2 regions of the Arthrobacter sp. W4I7 genome follow, and region 2 is predicted to be linked to the other one. Evidence: predicted binding sites of a transcription regulator. Region 2 holds the regulator's gene; the other holds the start of a gene.

Region 1 (10,998 bases), 1.0 Mb from region 2:
AATGAGGCGAGGCGGCCGACGTCGGGCAGGGCAGTCCCCATGGACAGGCGGTAGGCGGGAACGCTGTCGCCGAAGCGGATGGCGCCCCACAACGCCGAAATCACCAGGACGGACTCGTCGGCTTTCCGCCGCTGCGCCGCGGTGAGTGTCTTGTAGCCCAGGGCGTCGTACAGCACGCCGGAATAGATCTGGTGGGCCGGAGCCGCCGGCTCCGCGTGAAGCCGGGTGTTGCGCTCGACGTCGTCCTTCAGGGAAGCTCCAACGCCCAGCAGGGCGAGGGCATCCTCGTGCGCGCTCACCGTACCGAGCGCATCCAGCACTTTTGCCCGGTAGGTGTTCAGCTGCGGAAAGCTGAGGGAAGGCCAGTCGACCGCGGATCCGCGGACCGCGGGGGTCTTGCCTTCGGAAGGGGGAAGCAAAATCAGCACCGTCCGATCCTACCGGCGCAGGGTAAGCACCCATCGCCGGTAGACTGGAACCGGATGGGTTGACCAGGCGGCCGCGCGTCACGAAAGTGGCTCGAGGAACGTCCGGGCTCCACAGGGCAGGGTGGTGGGTAACGCCCACTCGGGGTAACCCGCAGGCCAGTGCCACAGAAAACAGACCGCCTGGGTCGCGCCGGTTTGAAAGCGGCACGAAACAGGTAAGGGTGAAACGGTGGTGTAAGAGACCACCAGCTTCCCGGGTGACCGGGAAGGCTAGGTAAACCCCACCCGGAGCAAGGCCAGACAGGACACGTTCGAGGGCTGCCCGCCCGAGTGTCCGGGTAGGCCGCTGGAGGGCGCCGGCAACGGCGTTCGTAGATGGATGGCCGCTACTCCCGTGCCGGCAACGGAAAGGGAGCACAGAACCCGGCGTATCGGTCAACCCGTCCATCCAATCCCGTTTGACCTTGGAAGCTGTGTTGGGGATGCTGGACCGTGCCCGTTAATCCTGATGGACAAGCCGTCCCTGTAACCGCAGGACGGCCCGTCCCCTCAACCGGCAGGCAAGTGGCGGCCCTGGCCGGATTCCTGGCCCTTTCCTATGCAGTGTGCATGCTCGCCTCCATCCCGATCATCCTCCACTCGAGCGGCTGGTTCGCCGCCTCCGCCAAGGCGCCGTGGATGCCTGCCGGGTGGATGTTCCGGACAGTATGGAGCGGACTCTACGCCTGCATCGGACTGTCCGCCTGGCTGGTGTGGCGCAGGCGGGCACTGACAGGCAATCTCCTTTGGTCCTTCTGCCTGCAGCTGTTGCTTAACCTGGCGTGGCCATTCATGTTCTTTGCCATGTACCCCACGCTCGGTTCCGCTGCCCTGTGGCTGGCCTTCGCCGTCATCTGCGCGCTGGCCGTCGTCCTGGCCCTGCTGATTGTGGAAGCCGGCCCGGTCCATACCTGGGCCGGCCTGCTGCTGCTGCCCTACTTTTCGTGGGTGGTGTTCTCCGCAAGCCTTAACCTGTATTCCGCACTCCACAACTAAAGCGGCCCATGCCACCGAACCCTGTGTGAGTGATTTCACGCGGCTCGGGCCGTCCCGGGGCACTCTGCCAATTTAGAATGGATAACGGACGCAGGAGTTCTTCCGCCGGAGTTGCGTTCGCAGCCGGCGGTTTTCTTTTGCACACAATCCAGGCGCCTAGGGAACAACCCCCGCAGGTGCCGGTGCCCCTGGACATCATCAGGTGGCCGACATCCGTGTACGAGGACGTACGCGGCTGAACCGAGGAAGGTATTTCTGTGAGCCAGACGTCAGATTCTTGTCTTGATACGTGGATGGGCCGCGAGGCCCTCGCCGAGGCCATGATTCCGGTGATCGGCCGGCTGTACCGCGACAACAACGTGGTCACCAGCATCCACGGCCGGAGCCTGATCAACAAGTCCACCATGAACATCCTGAAGGCGCACCGCTTCGCGCGCAGAATGAGCAAGGATGAATTGCTGCTGGAGGAAACCGCTCCGCTCCTGAACACCCTGGCGGGGCTGGAGCTTGGTGCTGCAGCGATCGACATCGCCCGGCTGAACCAGAAGTTCAAGGAAGAGGGCGGCGACGCCACCCTGGAGGAGTTCCTCCGCCAAGAGCTCGCTGAGATCGTGGGCAAGCGCGGCGGCGACGACCGCACCAGCACCGATGTTGTGCTCTACGGCTTTGGCCGTATCGGCCGGCTCCTGGCCCGCCTCCTGATCGAAAAGGCCGGCGGCGGCCACGGCCTGCGGCTGCGCGCCATCGTGGTCCGCAGGGGTTCCGACAACGATCTGTCCAAGCGCGCCAGCCTGCTGCGCCGCGACTCGGTCCACGGCTCCTTCGAGGGCACCATCCGCGTTGACGAGGCAGCCAACACCATCACCGCCAACGGTGTCCAGGTGCAGGTCATCTACTCGGACAACCCCGCCACCATCGACTACACCGCCTACGGGATCAGCAATGCGCTCGTGGTGGACAACACAGGCCGCTGGCGCGACGCCGAAGGCCTGTCCCAGCACCTGCAGAGCAAGGGCGTGGCACGGGTTCTCCTCACTGCCCCGGGCAAGGGCGAACTGAAGAACATCGTCCACGGCATCAACCACCGCACCATCAAGGCCGCGGACCAGATCGTATCCGCGGCTTCCTGCACCACGAACGCCATCACTCCGGTCCTGAAGGCCATCAACGACAAGTTCGGCGTGGTCCACGGCCACGTCGAGACGGTCCACTCCTTCACGAACGACCAGAACCTGATTGACAACTTCCACAAAGGCGACCGCCGCGGCCGCTCCGCCGCGCTGAACATGGTGATCACCGAAACGGGCGCCGCCAAGGCCGTGGCCAAGGCCCTGCCCGAGCTGCTGGGCAAGCTCACCGGCAGCTCCATCCGCGTCCCCACCCCGGACGTTTCCCTGGCCATCCTGAACCTGAGCCTGGAAAACGGGACCACCAAGGACGAGGTCAACGAATACCTGCGGGAGATGTCGCTGCACTCGGACCTGCGCAAGCAGATCGACTACATCGATTCGCCGGAGGTTGTTTCCACGGACTTCGTTGGTTCCCGGCGTGCGGGCATCGTGGACGGCCTTGCCACCATCTCCAACGAGAAGAACCTGGTGCTCTACGTCTGGTACGACAACGAGTTCGGTTACAGCTGCCAGGTGGTCCGCGTCATGGAGGAAATGGCCGGTGTCAACCCGCCGTCCTTCCCTGCCAAGGAAACGGCCTCAGCCCTGGCGGCCATCGCCGTCTGATCCGCCCCACGGGCCGGTTGTCCGGATTTCCCGGCTGATTCGCTGGAATCAGCCGGGAAACGGGACCACACTGGTGCAATGGAAAAAGATTCGACGCTTGAGCACGAAACCACCCTGGAACACGCCCTGGACGTGGCCAAGGCCAACCACAAAGAAGCCGTCCGGCTGCTGGAAGGCGCCCGCGCCGGGCACGCCAGCGGGGACGTCGGCGAGGATCGGGTGCGGCAGCTTGAGGGACTCCTGGCCATTGCCGAGGAGGACCTCCGGCGGGTGATGCGGGAGCAGTAGCCACCGTCCGATGTGACCTTTCACTCGCCCTCCACAGTGTGGATATCTGCAAGGATGGCGGGCCGGTGTCCTAGGCTCTTCTGGTGCATGACGACACAGGACGGGCCGAAGCCCCATGACCGTGACCTGGTCCGCCTACCGGCGTGCCCCGCCGGCGTTCCCGGCAGGCGTGGGCAGTCCTGGTGCTGGCCGCCCTTTCGGCACTCGCCGCACTGTTCTGGTTCTTCGCCGCCGGCCAGTTTGCCGTTGCCGGGCCGGCCCCTTCCGGGCCTACAGAGGCTCCCGTTTTTGATCCGGCCTGGATGAAACCTGTGGTGCCGGTGCACCCAGTGCCCGAAGGCACTGCACTCTCGGCACTGAACAGCCTTGCCGTAAAAGGACGCGCCGCCAAGGACTCGTACGACCGGGAAGCCTTTGGCCAGGCCTGGCAGGACGTTGACCGGAACGGCTGCGATACACGCAACGACATTCTGCGGCGGGACCTGGCCGGCGTGGTATTCGTTGAAGGCTCCAAATGCCGGGTGGCAGCCGGCTCCTTCCGGGAGCCCTATACAGGCCAGTTCGTGGACTTCCGGCGCGGCTCCGACAGCAGCCGGGCGGTCCAGATTGATCATGTGGTCGCTTTGGGAGACGCCTGGCAAAAGGGCGCCCAGGGGCTCACTGCCGCGCAGCGGCAGAGCCTCGCCAACGATCCGCTGAACCTCATCGCCGCCGACGGACCGGCGAACCAGCAGAAAAGCGCCGGCGACGCCGCCACCTGGCTGCCGAAAAACACGTCACTCCGTTGCCATTACGTCGCCCGCCAAATTTCCGTCAAGGTAGCCTACGGCCTCTGGGTCACGGAAGCGGAAAAGGATGCCATGAAGCGCGTCCTGGGGTCCTGCCCGGACCAGCAGACGGTGTCAGCCCGCTAAGCGCAGGCGGCCAGGTCTCCTGCCTCGCCAGCCAGAGGCCCGGGCGGGCAAAGGCAGCCAGGCCGCGTGTCGCCGTCGTGCCTAATGTCCGAAGGGGTCCGGGTCAACGCCCGGCATCCACGTCAGCCCGGGAACTCCCCAGCCGCTCTTCTTGGCCTGCTTCAGCGCTTTGCGCGCATAGCGGTCCATGAGGCGGTTGACGTAGAGCTTCCCGTCAAGGTGGTCGTACTCGTGCTGGATGACCCGGGCGAACCAGCCCGTGGCCTCAAACCTCACCGGCTGGCCGAAGCCGTCAAAACCTTCCACGCGCGCCCACTCTGCCCGCTTGAGGGGGTACACTCCGCCGGGGAAGGACAGGCAGCCCTCTTCCTCCTCGTCGGGATCCGGGACGGCGCCGGAGATCTTCGACAACGTGAGGACCGGGTTCACCAGCACGCCGGTGGGGGGAGCGCCGTCGTCATTGGCGTATTTGTAGATGAAGATCCTCTTGCCGACTCCCACCTGCGGTGCGGCGAGGCCGACGCCGTTGGCGGCATCGTTTGTTTCGAACATGTCCGCAATCAGGGTCCGCAGCTCGTCGTCGAAGACTTCAACTTCGGCCGCCCGCCGGTGAAGTACGGGCTCGCCCCAGATGGTGATGGGCAGAACAGTCATCTCGCGGTCCTCCGGCGGTATGCAGTGCAGAAGCAGTTGATGCAAAACAAAGGAGGCCGCACCGGATATCCGGTGCGGCCTCCTTGCTGGATGGTCAATACCATCCGCTGAGGGTGAGCTACGGGGGTTGAACCCGCGACCTCCTGGACCACAACCAGGCGCTCTGCCAACTGAGCTAAGCCCACCATGCGCCCTGCAGATTTACCGGCTAACGGCTCTCTGGAAAGGCAACTCAAATAGCTTACCTGCTCTTCAGGGGTGCTTCGTCCACTTTTGCCGATTTCAACGAAATTTCCGGCAAACGTGGCGCAGATTACGCTCCTGCCTGCTGTCCGTCCGCGGGACTGGTGATGCGCCTGGCGATCTGCTGGGCCGTGGCGCTGTCCGGTCCGGGCGGCGGCACGAAGACCGCGTCCCGGTAGTAGCGCAGCTCATCAATGGAGTCCTGGATGTCGCCCAGGGCCCGGTGGCCGCCCTTTTTCGCCGGCGATTGGAAGTAGGCTCTGGCAAACCAGCGGCGGGAGAGTTCCTTGATGGTGCTGACATCAATCACGCGGTAGTGGAGGTGCTCCACCACGGCCGGCATGTCGCGGGAGAGGAAGACGCGGTCCGTTCCCACCGAGTTGCCGCCCAAAGGTGCCTTGCGGGGATCCGGCACCCACTTTGAGATGTATTCCATCACCGCCAATTCGGCCTCCGCCATGGTGATGCCGTGGGGGAGTTCCTTGAGCAGGCCCGATTTGGTGTGCATGTCCCGGACGAAGTCGTTCATCTGGGCCAGGGCGGCGTCGTCCGGTTTGATCACGACGTCCACGCCGTCGCCGAGGATGTTCAGTTCCGAGTCGGTGACCAGCGCGGCAACCTCGATCAAGGCATCATTCTTGATGTCCAGACCGGTCATTTCGCAGTCGATCCAGACGATTCGTTCGTTAGATATAGGCACCGGACCAGCCTACCGTTACACCTCCCTGGTGCCCGCCGGTGCTAGGATTTCGGGTACGCGGCGGGACCACTTGCTGTCGTTGTAACCCGCTTGTGCCGGCTATGCGGCCCGCCGGGCAGAATCGCGCAAACGCAACAGATTGGACCATCCTGAGATGACGGCGCCTGTGCCTGCAGCGGGGGAACTGGCTGCCGCGGACACTGCTGCAGCAGACGGGGCCGAGGTCGATAATCCCCGCTCGCCGCTCCTGGCCGGATTCGTGGGCTCGATGTTTATGCTGATCGGGTCCCTGGGGGTGGGCTGGCTGGCCCCCGTTTCCGAACTCCGCAGGATGCCGCTGTTCATCTGGATGCGGGCCGAAGCTGGCGGCGTTGCCCTCTCCATCATCCTGCTCGCAGTAGGCGGAATGCTCCTGGTGCGCGCCTGGCTGCGGCTGGGCCAGCGCATCCGCGTGTGGGGAGACCAGGCCCGCCGGGCGACGCTGATGGCAGTGGTGGCCTGGGGGCTGCCCATGATGTTCAGCGTCCCGTTGTTCAGCCGTGACGTCTACGCGTACATCGGGCAGGGCCGCCTGATGGTGGAGGGGTTTAACCCGTACGAGAACGGCATCTCGGCCCTGTCCAACTACTTCCAGCTGGGTGCCGACAAGATGTGGACCGAAGCCCCGGTTCCCTACGGCCAGCTGTTCCTGTGGATCGAGCAGTTTGTGGTGTGGTCCACCAATGTCCAGCCTGAGGCCAGCGTGATGCTGTTCCGGCTGGTGGCCGTGGCCGGCGTGGTCCTGTGCGTGATCTACGTGCCCAAACTCGCTGAGCTGCACGGCGTCAACCCCAACCGGGCGCTCTGGCTGACGGCCGCCAATCCACTGTTCCTGACCAACTTCATCGCCAGCGTCCACAACGATGCGCTCATGATCGGGCTGGCCCTTGCCGGCATCTATTACTCGGCCACGCGGCGTGTGGTCCGTGGCATCGTCCTGGTGACGCTGTCCATAGCCGTCAAGCCCATCACCATCGTTTTCCTGCCGTTCATTGGGCTCCTGTGGGCAGGGAAAGAAGCCGGCTGGCTTCGGAAGTTTGCCTTCTGGGGCCTGACAGCAGGACTGAGCCTGGGCATCCTGGTGCTGATGAGCCTCGTCAACGGTTTTGGGTTCGGCTGGATCAACGGGCTTTCCGCCCCGGGAAGTATCTACATCTGGTACGCGCCGGTGGGGCTGATCGGCATGGTGGTCGCCTCGCTGGCCAATGCGTTTGGGCTGAACGGGCTGGTCCTTGCCGGGTGGGTGTTCGACGCCGGGAAGTTGCTGGCGGTGGGCATCGCCGCCTGGCAGATCTTCCGCGGCGGGCATGACCGCCTCATCCGCCGGCTCACCCTTGCGTTCGCGGCGATTGTTGTCCTGGCGCCCATGATCCAGTCCTGGTACGTGGTGTGGCTCATTCCGTTGTTCGCCGTGACGGGAATCAGGAACGACTGGCAGGTCAAGGCCCTCTACTTTGTGGTCTCGTTCTTTATGATCTATGCCATTTCCGACCAGCTGGAAGTCTTCCCCTATCTTCAGACCGCCGACCTTGGGCTGGCGCTGGCCCTGGCACGTGTCGCCGCTGCCCTCACCGGCCTGCTGTTCGGCCTCTACCTGATTTTCTGGGATCCCCGCACGCGGAGCCTCTTTCGGAAGAGTGCGGACCCGGTGGTCGAACGGCCGGTCATCTAGGCAGGTTCTTCAGTGCCTCACGGCGGGACAGCGGGCTGATGTTGCCCTCGTGCCCGGCCACAAAGTGTGCCACCCACTCCGGTGCTGTCTTCGCGTATTCCCGCAGAGCCCAGCCAATCGCCTTGCGGATGAAGAATTCGGGGTCAGCCAGGTTCACCTCGATGACGCTGCGGAGGAGTTCAGGATCGGTGCGCGCCTTGGCCTTGAGCTGCGCGGTGAGGGAAGCGCGCCTGATCCAGAAGTCCGCATCAGTGCTCCAGCCCAGAACAACGGCGGTCATTTCCGGCCGGTTGGCCTGCAGCAGCGCACAGATGCGGCCGGCCACGCCGTCAGCAAAGTCCCACCACGCCCCGTGGCGGATGATCTCCTCGTAGACCGGAAGCATCAGCAGGTCCGTGGCCACCAGCCTGCCCGCGGTCAGGTCGATGGCCGCATACCGTTCCTCCCGGAACCCGGCGGTGCGCCACAGTTCCAGGGCCGTGGCCCGAAGCTGGCCGCCGGAGCCGAACGGATAGCGGGCAACCGCCGCTGCCGTCAGCCGGCGCACCTCCGGCACCCTGACGCCGAGCGAGGGCATGATGGATTTCATGTATGCCTGCACGCCCGAAGCCCGTACCGGATCTGCCCGGCCGCGGAGCTGGCTGCGGATGAGCTCGAGGAGTTCGCGGTTCACCATGCCGCAACTCTAGCCACTGTTCTGCTGTGACCGGGGAGGACTCTTGGCGGCCACCCCGGGGCGGAAAAAGCGGCTCCCTGCGATAGGATCATGAGCGCTAACAAATTGGGCTGCCGGATTGCCCGGGCGCAGGATATGCGGGGGAGCTGGACCTTTCCATCACCTACAGGGTGACGGCGAACGGGCTTCTCAGCACCGTGCGGGCCGCGAACGTCGGCACTGTGACCGCCCCGTACGGCGTTCGTCCGTATCCATACCTGGTGGCGGGCACCTCCATCTTGGATGACTGGACGCTGGAGCTGCCGGCTGCGGAGTTCCTTGAGGTGACCACTGACCGTTTGCTTCCCGTGGGTCTGCGAAGCGTGGACCGGTACGAGTTCGGCTTCCGCAGCCCCCGTCGGCTCGGGCCCGTCAGGATCGACCACGCTTTCACCGGCCTTGCGCGCGGATCTGACGGGCGTGCCCGTGTTCGCGTCCAGGACCCTTCAGGAACAGGAGTGGAGCTGGAGTGGGGAGCCGAATGGCCCTGGGTCCAGATCCATACGGCGGACAAGCCGGTAGGGCCGGACCGGCTCGGTCTGGCAGTTGAGCCCATGACTGCCCGCCGGACGCATTCAACTCCGGCACCGACCTGGTCCATCTGCAGCTTGGCAGGACGCACACCGCCGAATGGACCATCCAGGCGTTTGGCTAGCTAGTCCTGGTTCGGGCCGGCCTGCCGCTTCCGGGCGGCTGCCGCGTTGATGAGCGGAGAGACCCGGCTAAGGCGCCGTCCAGCCGGCGCGCTCCAGCCAGCCGGCACAGAGCGCGGGCCACAGGTCCGCGCCGGGTTGCTCCTCCGCCAGGCCCAGCCCGTGGCGGCCCTCGGGAAAAACGTGCAGTTCGGCGGGCACGCCGGCGTTATACAGGGCCGAGGTGTAGCCCAGGCTGTGGCTGACCGGCACGGCGGCGTCGTCCGCCGTGTGCCAGACGAACGCGGGCGGCGTTTCAGGGGTGACCTGCAGCTCGGCGGACAGTTCGGCAAGGAGGGCCTCCGACGGCGACTGGCCCAGAAGGTTGTCCACGGAGCCCTGGTGCACCGCATGGGTATACGACACCACCGGATAGCACAGCACTGTGAGGTCCGGGATTGCCTCCGGAACGTCGAGCCGGGTGCTGCCGGTGGCCACTGCAGTGGACAACGTCGCTGCGAGGTGTCCGCCGGCGGAAAACCCGAGTACGCCTACACGCCGGGGATCGACCGCCAACCCCTGGGCACCACTGCGGATCTGCAGCATTGCCTCCTTTGCATCTTCAAGCGGAGCCGGGTGCCGGTCCGGGGCAACCCGGTACCGCAGCACGAAACCGTGAATCCCCAGCCCGGCCAGCCATTCGGCAACCGGCTCGGCCTCATGGTCTGCCTGGCGGCCATAGCCGCCACCGGGGAGGACCAGGACGGCGGGCCGGTCTCCGGATCCTGCGCGGGACGGCACCGCCGTCAGCTGCAGCGCCACCGTCAGGCGACCGTTTCTGTGCTGCGCCGAAGCGTGACTTCGCCGGTGATGGGCTGGTGCCGCCCGCCGTCGTGCCCTGCCTCACCGGAACCGGCACTCGCATCACCGGAAATGTCCTCACCACCGCCCGTTGCGCCAGGAGCCGTGGCGCGGGTGGCCAGGCGCCCGATTTCTTCCAGCGGCAGGCGCACAGTGGAGAGTGCGGGGCGGAAATCCCGGAGCGTTTCGATGTCGTCAAAACCGGCGATGGTGGCATCCCGCGGGATCCGGAGCCCCTGGGAACGGAGCGCGGCCGCGGCCCCGATGGCCATCACGTCATTGACGGCAAAGATGCACAGTTTCCGTCCGGCCGGACCATCTGGGCCCTCTGCCTGGCCGGCCTTGATCCTGTCAGCAAGCTTAAGCCCGGCTTCGTACCCGCCGGCCCGGTTGAAGGCAGTGCGCAGGACCTCGGCAGGTTTGCGCCCGGCGGCTGCCAGGCCTTCCTGGAAGCCGCGGATCCGGTCGTCGGAGGTGAACAGTCCCTCCGGCCCGCCGATGATGACGAAGTCAGCGTCCGGACCGGCGGCGAGCTGGCCTGCCAGTGCCGCGGCGAGTTCCTGGTTGGGGACGGCCACCACGTGGTAGCCCACCTCCGCTGTTGCACCCACCACCGGGTGGCCCACCACAGCTACCCGGCCGCCGTTGCGGCAGTACCTGTCCAGTTCTGCGGCCAGTTCGGCGTTGCCTTCCTTGTTCTCCGGCTGGGAGGAGCGGGAGCCGGCGATGACGATCGAATCAGCGCGGCGTGCGGCGAAAGCGGCTACTGCTTCCTTTTCCTCCGCCGGGGCGCCGCCGGTGGTGGCGAGCAGGACCATCCTGCGCTGCTCGCGGGCTGCTTCCTGCACGCCGCGGGCGATGGCGGCGAAATAGGGGTCGGCGATGTCGTGGACGATCAGGCCGATCAGTCCCGAGCTGGACTTCGCCAGCCCCTGGGCCTGCGCGTTGGGGATGTATCCGAGCGAGTCCGCGGCCTGGCGGACCCGGTCTGCAATGTCCGGCCCGGGCTTGCGTGCGGAGCCGTTGAGGACCCGGCTGGCAGTGGCCGGGGATACCCCAGCCAGCCGCGCCACCTCGGTAA
Region 2 (10,998 bases):
TGCATGTTTATACTGGATGCAGCAGTTAGTTGAGGCTTCAACAGATGTAGCTTCAACACCCAGATCAGTCAACAGGCACCACCCTCTAAGGAGCAACATCATGGCACTTCCCGCAGACGTCACCACCGGCACCTGGACCTTGGACAACTCGCACAGCGAGATCGGCTTCACCGTCCGCCACGCAGGCATCAGCAAGGTCCGCGGCCAGTTCAAGGAAGCAGAAGCAACCCTGGAACTCGGCCAGGATGTGGCCGAGTCCAGGATCAACGCCACCATCAACACGGCCAGCTTCGATTCCGGCGACGCCAACCGCGACGGCCACGTCAAGGGTGAGGACTTCTTTGACGTGGAGAAGTTCCCCGAGATCTCCTTCGTCTCCAACGGGCTGGTGGCCAACGGCAACAGCTACGAACTGACCGGCGACCTCACCATCAAGGGCGTCACCCGCCCCGTCACCCTCGAAACCGAGTTCAACGGCGTGGCCGTGGACCCGTTCGGCAACACCCGCGCCGGCGTTTCCGCCGAGACCACCATCAGCCGCAAGGACTTCGGCCTGACCTGGAACGCAGTCCTCGAGGCCGGCGGCGTCCTGGTCAGCGACAAGGTTGCCATCAACCTCGAACTGGCCTTCATCGCTCCCGCAGCCTAGTCAACGATCCCGCCGGGACCCCGGCACCGGTTTCTCCAGCCGGTGCCGGGGTTTCCGTCTTTAAGCCGTATCGCCCGCCTTCATATCGCCCTGCCTTCGTACCGCCCTGCGCAGTGAAGCCCGGGTTCGTTGCGCAGGGGCAGTCCCTGCGCAACGAAGCCCGCCGTCAACGCCAATCGCGGACCTGCCGCAAGGGTGGAGGAACCGGCGCCCGACTACAGTGAGGCCCATGAGCAACTTTGAGGACGCCAGGGCCCGCACCGGTTTCTCCGGGATATTCTCAGTGGCCGGCCTTCCCGCCGAACTCAAGGTCTCGTTCTGGATCTGGTTCCTCGGCGGCATCCTCGGCCTGCTCGGCGGACTGCTCGGGATGCTCGCCTCACTGACCCTCTTCGCCGCAGCGCCCGGCCCGGCCCTTGGGGTCCTGTTGCTGATGCTGTTGGCCGCCACCGTAGGCACCGCGCAGATCATCTTTGCGTTGAGGATGAAGGAGGGCAAGCAGTGGGCGCGGCTGGCCCTCACGGTCCTGACCGCCGTCACCCTGGTCCTTGCCATGGTGAACCTGGCGATGCGCGTTGGGCAGGGCGGGAATTGGGCAGGCTTCCTCATCAGCCTTGCGGCAACAGTCCTGCTGTGGCTTCCCCGGTCACAGGCCTGGTTCGCGGGTGCGCGCGCCGGGAGAGGTAACGGTACGGGCACCAGCTAATCCATGGGACGGGCAAGCCTCTGCAGCAGGCACACCCGCGGAACGGCGGGCGGAATACCTCCTTGGAATGACCCCCAAGCGGCCGGTCCGGGGGTACGGTGGACTTAAGCCATGCTGGGGGTAGGGCGCAGGACCGAAACCCGGCAGCCCACCTGGATCCCGACATGAAGAAGGACAGCTCATGAGTAATCCTCCCGTCCCGCCTCCCGTGCCCAACGACCCCGAGCAGGGCAACCAGCAGCCGCGCTACGGCGAGAACGCTCCCCAATACGGCCAGCAGTCCGGACAGAACGCGCCCCAGTTCGGGCAGAACCCGCCCCAGTACGGCCAGTCCGGCGCACCGCAGTACGGGCAGAACGCTCCCCAGTATGGCCAGAACCCGCCGCAGGCGCCGGCCTATGGACAGCAGCCGTACGGTCAGCAGCCCTACGGCCAGTCCCCGTACGCCCAGTACCCGTCGGAGCAGCCGCAGGCCGCAGGCAGCACGGGCGTGCCGCAGTTGGTCAACATTTCGTTCTGGCTTCTGATCGCCTCCGCCGCGATTTTCGTCATCTCGATGCTCACCGGCCTCACCCAGCTGGATGATCCGGTGTTCCGCCAGACTTTTGAGCAGCAAGTGGAGGGCACGGGAGCCGGCGTGACGTACGAGGACATCAAGGGGGTCATCGCCGGAACGCTGGTGGTGTTCGCCATCATCGGCGTCGGGCTCTACCTGCTGGTGGCATTCTTCGTCCGGAAGGGCAAGAACTGGGCGCGCATCCTGGGCACCGTGTTCGCCGCGCTGTCCGTTTTCGGCCTGTTCGGCATTCCTTCGCTCGCCGCCGTCGGCACCCTCCTGGGGATTGCCGCCATCGTCCTGCTGTACCTGCCGGCGTCTGCTCCGTACTTCCGCAAGCAGCAGCCCTTTGCCAACCCGTACGGCGGCGGCCTGGGCAACCCTTACGGCCGGTAGCCACGCACTTCCCACACCTGCGGGCGTGGGTCCCGGAACTGCCGGAGCAATCAGGCAGTCTGTTCCGGGGCCTGCGCCCGTTGTGCGTGGTAGGCAAGAATCTGAAGTTCCGTAGCCATGTCCACCTTGCGGAGGTTAACCCCCTCCGGTACCTGGAGCATCACCGGGGCGAAGCTCAGGATGCTGTGCACACCAGCGGCCACAACCCGGTCGCAGACGCCCTGGGCCACCGCGGCAGGCAGCGCCAGCACCACCATGTTGGCCCCTGTCCGGTGCAGGACGGTTTCCAGGTCCGCAACGTCGCTCACCCGCAGCCAGCCCACTTCGTTGCCCACCACCATCTGGTCGGCATCAAAAATAGCCACGACGTCGAAGCCTCGGGATTCGAACCCGCCGTACCGCGCCAGGGCCTTGCCGAGGTTGCCGGCGCCGACGATTGCTACCTTCCAGTCATGGGTCAGGCCCAGGGCGGCCGCGATGTGCCGGCTCAGGTACTGGACTTCGTAGCCCACGCCGCGGGTCCCGTAGGAGCCCACATGGGACAGGTCCTTGCGCAGGGTGGCAGAGCTGACGCCGGAGGCTTCGGCGAGGGATTCGGAGGAGACGCGCTCCACTCCTTCGGCCAGCAGGGTGTTCAGGGCGCGCAGGTAGAGCGTCAGCCGGGCCACCGCAGCGGGCGGAATCTGTTTGGCCGGCGTGCCCGTGGTGTCCGGAAGATCCGGGACAGCCTGGGGGGTTGAATCCAGCGAAGCCACCAGCCCCTCCCTCGCATCGCGTTGTGACTCCACTCTAGAGCCCTCCCGCGGAAGCCAACAAAGCAGGGGGAAACAAAGCAGGGAGCACCAGGGCACGCGCCATCACCGGTACTGCTCCCCTACTGTGTCATGGCCCGCTGAAGCACGCGTTCCAGCCGGACCTCGTCGATTTTCCAGAAGTCGCGCTGCACTCCGTCCACCAGCACCACGGGGATCTCCTCGGCGTAGCGCTCCCGCAGGTCCGGCTGGTTGTCCACTGACTCTTCGGTCCACTCAAGGCCCAATGCGGCAGTGACCCGCCCTACGGCGTCGCGCGCTTCCCCGCAAAGGTAGCAGTCAGCTTTGGTGATCAGGACGACGCGGGGTGTGGCCATGGATTAACCGTAGTCCCGTTCCCCAGCGCGCGGCGACGCCGACGCCGTCCAGCCAGTGGATTGACTAGACTCGACTCCATGCCCGAGGAGAAGTACGTCGCCGTAGTCACCAAACCGGTTGCTGCGCCGCAGCCCGGCGAGGCGGCCTTCTTCGACGTGGACAACACCCTCATGCGCGGCGCAAGCCTCTTCCACGTGGCCCGGAAGATGCACCAGCGCGGGGCCTTCACCCTTACCCAGGCGGCCGGCTTCGCCTGGAAGCAGTTCAAGTTCGTGGCCCGCGGCGAAAACATGGACGACGTCCATGCGGTCCGCGACTCCGCCCTCACCCTGGCCGCCGGTATCACCGTGGATGATGTCAAGGCCTTGGGCGAGGAGGTCTACGACGAAATGATCGCGTCCAGGATCTGGCCCGGCGCCAAGGCCCTCGCCGAGCAGCACCTGCGCGTGGGCCGGCGCGTGTGGCTGGTAACGGCCACCCCCATCGAGGTGGCCACCGTCATTTCCACACGGCTGGGACTCACCGGAGCGCTCGGTACCGTGGGGGAAGTCTCGGAGGGCATGTACACCGGACGGCTGGTGGGCGACATCCTGCATGGCTCGGCCAAGGCCGTGGCAGTGCAGGAGATTGCCGATGCTGAGGAACTGGACCTCAAACGGTGCTGGGCCTACAGCGACTCCTACAACGACATCCCTTTGCTCACCCTCGTTGGACACCCGGTGGCCATCAATCCGGACGCCCGCCTCCGGCGCCACGCCCGCGACCATAACTGGCCCGTCTACGACTTCCGCGCAGGCCGCCGCGCAGCCACCCTCGGCCTCAAGGCAGCCACAGTCTGCGGCGCCGTTTACGGGCTCTGGAAAGGCTTCGCCCGGATCCGTGGCCCGCGCATCTAGGCAGCCCGACACAGAAATGCCCGCCACCTCGGAAGGGGGCGGGCATTTCCACGCTGTTCGAAGTATCTCTACTTCTTGTTGCGGCGCTGGTGACGGGTCTTGCGAAGCAACTTGCGGTGCTTCTTCTTGGCCATACGCTTGCGACGCTTCTTAATAACTGAACCCACGAAAGTTCCTTACAAACTAGATGCAGTACCTGTCTGATGGAAAATGTTCGTGGACAGAGCTACGAACTGAACAACTGACAGATTCTTACAATGACGTAAAACGTTCCTTAACAGGGTACCGCCTATCCGGGGCGGCTTCTGACCGGAGGGGCTCCGACCGGCGGAAATAGGGATTTGCGACGTAACCGGGTCAGGCGGTTTCGGTGTGGCCGTCCACCACAGCGCCCTTAAGGTACTGCTCCACGGCGTTCTCGGGAACCCGGTACGAACGGCCAAACCGCACCGCGGGCATCTCGCCGGCGTGGACCAGCCGGTAGACAGTCATTTTGGAGACGCGCATGACCTGGGCTACTTCAGCCACGGTCAGGAACTTCGCGTTGGAGAAGTTCTGTTCTGCCGACATTTCCCTATTTCCTTTGCTGACGGATGGACAACAGTGACCCCAGGTACGTGCCAATGCGGTGTTCCGATGCTGAGCCATCCACCAACCACCTAACTAGATACTCTAGATGTTCCTGTGGCAGATGTGAAAGTAGTGCGCTCCCCTATTTCGCCCCTGCTTCACCCCCGGCGCTTCCGTGCCGAAGCCGCCAGCTGGTTTAGCACCGAGACGGACACGTCCCATTCCATGCAGGCATCGGTAACGCTCTGTCCGTAGACCAGCCCGTCCCGGCCGGCCGCATGCTCGGCAACATCGAGGTTCTGGGCTCCGCCCACGAGGAAGCTTTCGAGCATAACGCCGGCGATGGCCTGCGCCGACGCGCCGCCGTCCTCGAGCTGGGCGCCGATTTCCAGCGCCACTTCGGCCTGGCGGTGGTGGCTCTTGCCGCTGTTGGCGTGGCTGGCGTCCACGATCAGGCGGGGGTTCAGCTGCTTGCCGGCGAGCCTGGTGGAGGCAGCTTCGACGTCGGCCGCGGAGTAGTTGGGTCCCTTGCGGCCGCCACGGAGTATGACGTGGGTGTCAGGGTTTCCGGCCGTGGCCACCAGCGCGGCCCGGCCCTCGCCATCAATGCCAAGGAAGGCCTGGGCTGCCGCCGCGGCACCGCAGGCATCAATGGCCACCTGAAGGTCGCCGTCGGTCCCGTTCTTGAAGCCGATGGGCATGGACAGGCCCGAGACGAGCTGCCGGTGGATCTGGCTTTCGGTGGTGCGGGCTCCGATGGCGCCCCAGGAAATCAGGTCCGCCATGTACTGCGGGCTGATGGGCTCAAGGAATTCAGTGGCAGTGGGCAGCCCCAGCGCGGTGACCTGCTGCAGGAAGTGCCGCGCAGTGCGGAGGCCGGTGACCATGTCGTGGCTGCCGTCCAGCCGGGGATCGTTGATCAGGCCCTTCCAGCCCACCGTGGTGCGGGGCTTTTCGAAGTACGTCCGCATCACGATCAGCAGGTCTTCCTTGTGCTTCTCGGCCTGGCTGACCAGCCGGCGGGCGTACTCCAGCCCCGCCTTGGGATCGTGGATGGAGCAGGGTCCCACAATCACCAGCAGGCGGTCGTCCACTCCGTCCATGATCGCGCGGACTTCATCGCGTCCGCGTTCGACGACGTCTGCCGCCTCGGCTGCCAGCGGCAGTTCCGCGATCAGTTCCTGCGGGGTGGGCAGCGCGGTGAATTCGCTGACGCGCAGGTTGGACGTGGACTTTGCCGTACGGGGGTTACCGCTGGCGGTGGTTGCGGGGGCTGTTGCGGTGCTCATGGTGGGTCCTGTTCCAGATGGGAAGCGGGCCCAGTCAGAACCCGCCGGAGAAACGGCGAAAGGCAGAGAATAATCTCTGCCCTGTTGGCTCTGAAGGAAAGTTGGATGCGTGTCAGTTAGACGCGGGCCCCTCCAGAGCCAACGAAAAATACGCATACCAACGGTTAGTCATGCCATGACCATAACCGCCAATCCGCCGCCGCTGCAAAAGTGTTACGCCGGGTCATGCGAGAGGCTGGCCACCAGTTCCGCATGCTTCTGGTCAGTCAGGCGATACCAGTACATGATGCCGACGGCGGCCAGCACCAAGGCCCCGGGCAGCAGCCCCGCCGCGGCCCGGATGGCGAGGGTGGCTGCATCGGACTGTTCGGCCGTGCCCGAAACATAGCCGCCCCAGGCCAGGGAGAAGGCCACCACCCCGCCGCCGAATCCCATGCCCAGCTTCCGCGTAGCTGCCAGAAGCGCGTAGTTGATGCCCTGGACCCGGACACCGGTTTTCCACTCCCCGTATTCCACGGTGTCGGCAATCAGCGCCCAGGTAAGGATGCTGACTGACGCCGAGGCCAGGAGCCCCAGCACGAGGCCCGCCAGGCCAAGCAGTGGCGCGGTCGCGGGCGCCAGGAAAACCAGCAAGCCGCCCAGCACCCCCAGGCCCCCGCCGGCGCTGTAGACGGCACGTTTGCCCCACCGCGCCACCGGCCGCGGCAGCAGCACGGCCAGGGTGAGGGTGATGACCACCTGGGCGCCGGCCATCACGGGAAACAGGTCCACCCGGGACAGCACGTCACGGAGATAGAAGAACTGGGCGGCACCCGTGGCCGACGTGCCGGTGACGAAAAGTATCGAACTGAGGCACAGGACCACCAGCGGCGAATTAGCCTTCAACGCTGCGATGCTTTGGCTGAGGGTGATCCTGGGGACGGCGCCGGCGACCCGCTCAACGCACACCGTCCCGGTGAAGACATACAGCGCAGAACCAACAACGGCGAACGCCAGGGTCAGCCAGGTGAAAATTTGCTGCATATCCTGGCCGGCACCGAGGAGCGGTGCGATGAAGAAGCCCAGGGTGGCGCCCACTGACAGGCCGCCGATGGTTCTGGCCCCGCCGAGCCGTGCGCGGTCCTTGGCGTCCTGGGTCATGGCTCCCACCAGGCAGCCGTAGGGCACGTTGACCATGCTGTACGTGAGGCAGACCAACCCGTAGGTGCAGTAGGCGTAGAGCAGTTTCAGTGACGGGTCCACGTCCGGAACATGGAACACCGCCACGCTCAGCAGCAGCGGAATGAAGCCGAACATCAGGAACGGCCGGAACTTTCCCCAGCGCCTGGTGTGGACGCGGTCCACAATCCGGCCGGCGGCGATGTCCGTGAAGGCATTGAAGATCCGCGCCACCAGCAACAACGTGCCGGCGGCTGCTGCCCCGATTCCGGCAACGTCCGTGTAGTAGACAAGCAGGAACATGTTCCCGGTACTGATGATCATGCTGTTGGCGGCATCGCCGGCGCCGTAGCCGAAAACGCTGAGCCTGCTGAGTTTCTTCATTGATTCCTTGGTCGCGCCGGCCGGGAAACCGTTTTCTCACAGCCGCAGAAAGGAACTTACCCCAAAATCTTGCGAAGAAACAGCAGCTGCCTGATCCAGTGGTGCTCCTGGCCGCCTTCGTGGTTGTTGAACCGGTAAACCTCGATTTCCTTGGCAGCTCCGGTTCCCGATGATTCACCGCTGCCGGAGCCGTAGGCATTGAAGCTGGCGAAGACCGTGGACGGCGGGCAGATGTCATCCATCTGGGCGGCCGAGTACAGTGCAGGCACGGTTGCCCAGCGGGCCAGGTTGACGCCGTCGAAGTAGCGCAGGACTTCCAGGATGGGTTCGTAGCGGTCCCGGTGCCGGGCCAGGAAGGCCGCAATTTCCGGGTACGGCCCGCGCGGAGTGATGTCGATCGCGCGGGGGAAGTCCTGCAGGAAGGGGACGTCCGGCAACGCGGCGATGACGCCGTCGAGCCTTCCTGCCGCCAGCCCGGCAACGGCCACCACGATGCCGCCGCCCTGGCTGACGCCGGCCAGCACCACCCGGGACGCATCCACCTCCGGGTGGGACTGCGCGGCTTCCACGGCACGGAATGCATCCACGTACACGCGCCGATAGTAATAGTCCTCGCGGCTGCCCGCTCCCCTGGTCATCAGGCCGGCATGCGCCACGTCCCCGGCGGAGGGATGCGGATCGGCCGTCTCACCCAGGGTGCCGCCGTAGCCCTGCCCGCGGGTGTCCATAATGAAATGCGCGTAGCCGGCCTGCGCCCACCGCGTCTCCTGGTTGACCAGCCCGCGGCCGCCGGAATACCCCACGTACTGGACCACCGCGGGCAGCGGTGTGCCGGCCTCCCGGTTGGCGGGAAGGTGCAGCCAGCCCTTGATTGGGGCGCCGCCGAAGCCGGAAAACGTCACGTCGAAGGTATCGATCACGGAGAGGTAGTTCTCCACCGGCTCGAAGGAGGCGTCCAACGGGAACGCCTGTGCCTCCCTGATGGAGGTGTCCCAGAATTCGCCGAAGTCCTCCGGCGGGGTCACCGTGGAGGTATAGCCGCGGAGCTGATCAAGCGGGAGGTCGAAAAGGGGCATCGTTGTCCGTCCTTTTGGTCATTGGCGGGTCTCTGGATAGCCCCGCTTGTTCTGGTTTAGCCCACGATGATGACGTCCAGGCGGCGGGGCCCGTGCACTCCCTCGACGCGTTCGAGTTCAATGTCCGAGGTTGCGCTGGGCCCGCTGATCATGGTGAGGGGACGGGTCCCGTCCAGGCGGCGGAGGGCTTCGGGCAGGATGGCGGTGACGTCGCGCAGGTGGACCACGCAGACGTGGTGGTCGGGAATCAGCGAGATCGCGCGGCGGCCCTGGTCCGGGCTGCCGTCAAGGATGATGGTTCCGGATTCGGCGACCGTCACGGCGCTGGAGGTGACGACGGCGTCAATTGCGTCGAGTTCCGCCACTGACCGAACGCCGTGCGCGCCGCCGTCGTACTTGATGCGCGTGGGATCCGTCTCCCAGGCGAGCCAGCCCGGCTCCAGTCCCGCCGGGACAACATACGTTGCGGCACCGGCCAGCAGCCCTTGGATGGTGGCCGGCACGTCCGCCGCCGCCACCACGGTGACGCCGGCTTTATAGTCCTCGAGCCGGTCCACCAGGATGTGCGTCAGCTCGTCGAAGCCCAGCTCGACGGCGGAACGGTAGCCGCGCGGAACCTCCGGCACCGCCGGGGAATCTTTCAGCGCTGTCCGGACGGCGTCCAGGATGTGCGCGCGGGCGCTCATGCGTTCTCCTCGGGTGCGTTAGGTGCCTTGCGTGCGGGTGCCCCGGTTGCCTGGTGTTCCTTGGCCCACCAGTCCCGGAAGGACTGCGACGGCGGTGCCGGGATGTCGCGGCTCTGGGTCCAGCCTGCGGCGATGCCGGGCAGTTTCTTGATCTTCTTGTCCCGGCCGGCGGCGAGGCGGCCAAGTGGGAGGAGCTTCTCGACGGCGCCGAGCCGGCGTCCGTCGGAGAGCGCCCAGGACGCTGCCTTCAGTCCGAGGTCCATCTGCGTGGGCAGGCCGCCGCGGTGGGCGTCCACGTCCTTGCCGCGCAGGTGCACCAGGATGTCCGGGATGTTGATTTTGACCGGGCAGGCGTCGTAGCAGGCCCCGCACAACGAGGATGCGTAGGGCAGTGAGCCGTTTTCCTCGGCCTGGATTCCCGTCATGAGCGGCGAAAGGATAGCGCCGATGGGCCCGGGGTAGGTGGAACCATAGGCGTGGCCGCCGGTGCGTTCATAGACCGGGCAGACGTTGATGCAGGCGCTGCAGCGGATGCAATGCAGGGCCGAGCGCCCCATCTCGTCGGCGAGGGCGTTGGTGCGTCCGTTGTCCAGCAGGATGACGTGGAACTTCGAAGGCCCATCGCCTTCGGTGACGCCCGTCCACAGTGAGGTATAGGGGTTCATCCGCTCGCCGGTGGAGGAGCGCGGCAGCAGCTGCAGGAAGACTTCGAGGTCGGAGAACGTGGGCAGGAGCTTCTCGATACCCATCACGGTGATCAAGGTCTCCGGCAGGGTCAGGCACATGCGGCCGTTACCTTCCGATTCCACCACCGCGAGCGTTCCCGAATCGGCGATACCGAAGTTCGCCCCCGAAATCGCGACCTTCGCGGAGAGGAATTTGGCGCGCAGGTGGGAGCGGGCTGCCATGGCGAGCTTGCGCGGCTCGTCGGTCAGCTCCGGGTCGACGCCGGGCATCTCCTTGAGGAAGATGTCCCGGACTTCCGTGCGGTTCTTATGGATGGCCGGGACCAGGATATGGCTGGGCTTGTCATGGCCGAGCTGGACGATGAGCTCGGCCAAATCGGTCTCGAAAGCGGCAATGCCGTGCTCTTCCAGGTATTCGTTCATGCCGATTTCCTGGGTGGCCATAGATTTGACCTTGACCACCTCGTCCACGCCTTCGGCTTTGACGAGGTCGTGGATGATGCGGTTGGCCTCGTCAGCGTCGCGTGCCCAGTGCACCACACCCCCGCGGGCGGTGACGTTGGCTTCGAACGATTCCAGGAGTTCGGGAAGGCGGGCCATGACGGCGGTCTTCAGGGCACTGCCGGCGTCGCGCAGTTCCTCCCAGTCCGGCAGCTCGCCGGTCACGTTGAGCCGCTTGCCACGGATGGTGGAGGTGGCATGCTTCAGGTTCTTCCGCAGCTGCGCGTTGCCGAGCTCGCGGCGGGCAGCGGAGGGAAACTTCTCTTCGGCGAACAGGTTGCCGGAGCCGGGCCGCAGCCCCGGCATTCCAAGCTG

Evidence for each region. Region 2 encodes Rex, which represses fermentation and respiration genes when NADH is low (regulators of the CRP and FNR family bind a similar motif). Its sites were predicted from a motif close to CTTGTGAANNNNTTCACAAG; they were not measured.
Region 1: QF047_RS07770 (glyceraldehyde-3-phosphate dehydrogenase) is a predicted target of Rex. The motif match lies at 1,486-1,505, and genes of this name have one in related genera.

Annotation. Positions count from the first base shown of each region.
Region 1 is NZ_JAUSXU010000001.1:1,683,305-1,694,302, forward strand. It holds gene QF047_RS07755 (YaaA family protein) at 1-428, opposite strand, end outside; RNA gene rnpB (RNase P RNA component class A) at 484-875, shown strand; gene QF047_RS07765 (TspO/MBR family protein) at 993-1,463, shown strand; gene QF047_RS07770 (glyceraldehyde-3-phosphate dehydrogenase) at 1,721-3,199, shown strand; gene QF047_RS07775 (hypothetical protein) at 3,278-3,487, shown strand; partial or broken gene QF047_RS07780 (HNH endonuclease family protein) at 3,603-4,401, shown strand; gene def (peptide deformylase) at 4,483-5,055, opposite strand; tRNA gene QF047_RS07790 (tRNA-His) at 5,168-5,240, opposite strand; gene orn (oligoribonuclease) at 5,369-5,998, opposite strand; gene mptB (polyprenol phosphomannose-dependent alpha 1,6 mannosyltransferase MptB) at 6,153-7,709, shown strand; gene QF047_RS07805 (DNA alkylation repair protein) at 7,702-8,385, opposite strand; gene QF047_RS07810 (hypothetical protein) at 8,556-9,083, shown strand; gene QF047_RS07815 (alpha/beta hydrolase) at 9,147-9,878, opposite strand; gene QF047_RS07820 (LacI family DNA-binding transcriptional regulator) at 9,881-10,998, opposite strand, start outside.
Region 2 is NZ_JAUSXU010000001.1:680,293-691,290, reverse strand. It holds gene QF047_RS03175 (YceI family protein) at 101-649, shown strand; gene QF047_RS03170 (hypothetical protein) at 879-1,355, shown strand; gene QF047_RS03165 (hypothetical protein) at 1,537-2,307, shown strand; gene QF047_RS03160 (redox-sensing transcriptional repressor Rex) at 2,358-3,062, opposite strand; gene QF047_RS03155 (glutaredoxin family protein) at 3,182-3,436, opposite strand; gene QF047_RS03150 (HAD family phosphatase) at 3,515-4,333, shown strand; gene QF047_RS03145 (30S ribosomal protein bS22) at 4,402-4,500, opposite strand; gene QF047_RS03140 (helix-turn-helix domain-containing protein) at 4,691-4,903, opposite strand; gene QF047_RS03135 (3-deoxy-7-phosphoheptulonate synthase) at 5,062-6,192, opposite strand; gene QF047_RS03130 (glycoside-pentoside-hexuronide (GPH):cation symporter) at 6,406-7,734, opposite strand; gene QF047_RS03125 (acetylxylan esterase) at 7,791-8,810, opposite strand; gene QF047_RS03120 (LUD domain-containing protein) at 8,867-9,496, opposite strand; gene QF047_RS03115 (LutB/LldF family L-lactate oxidation iron-sulfur protein) at 9,493-10,998, opposite strand, start outside.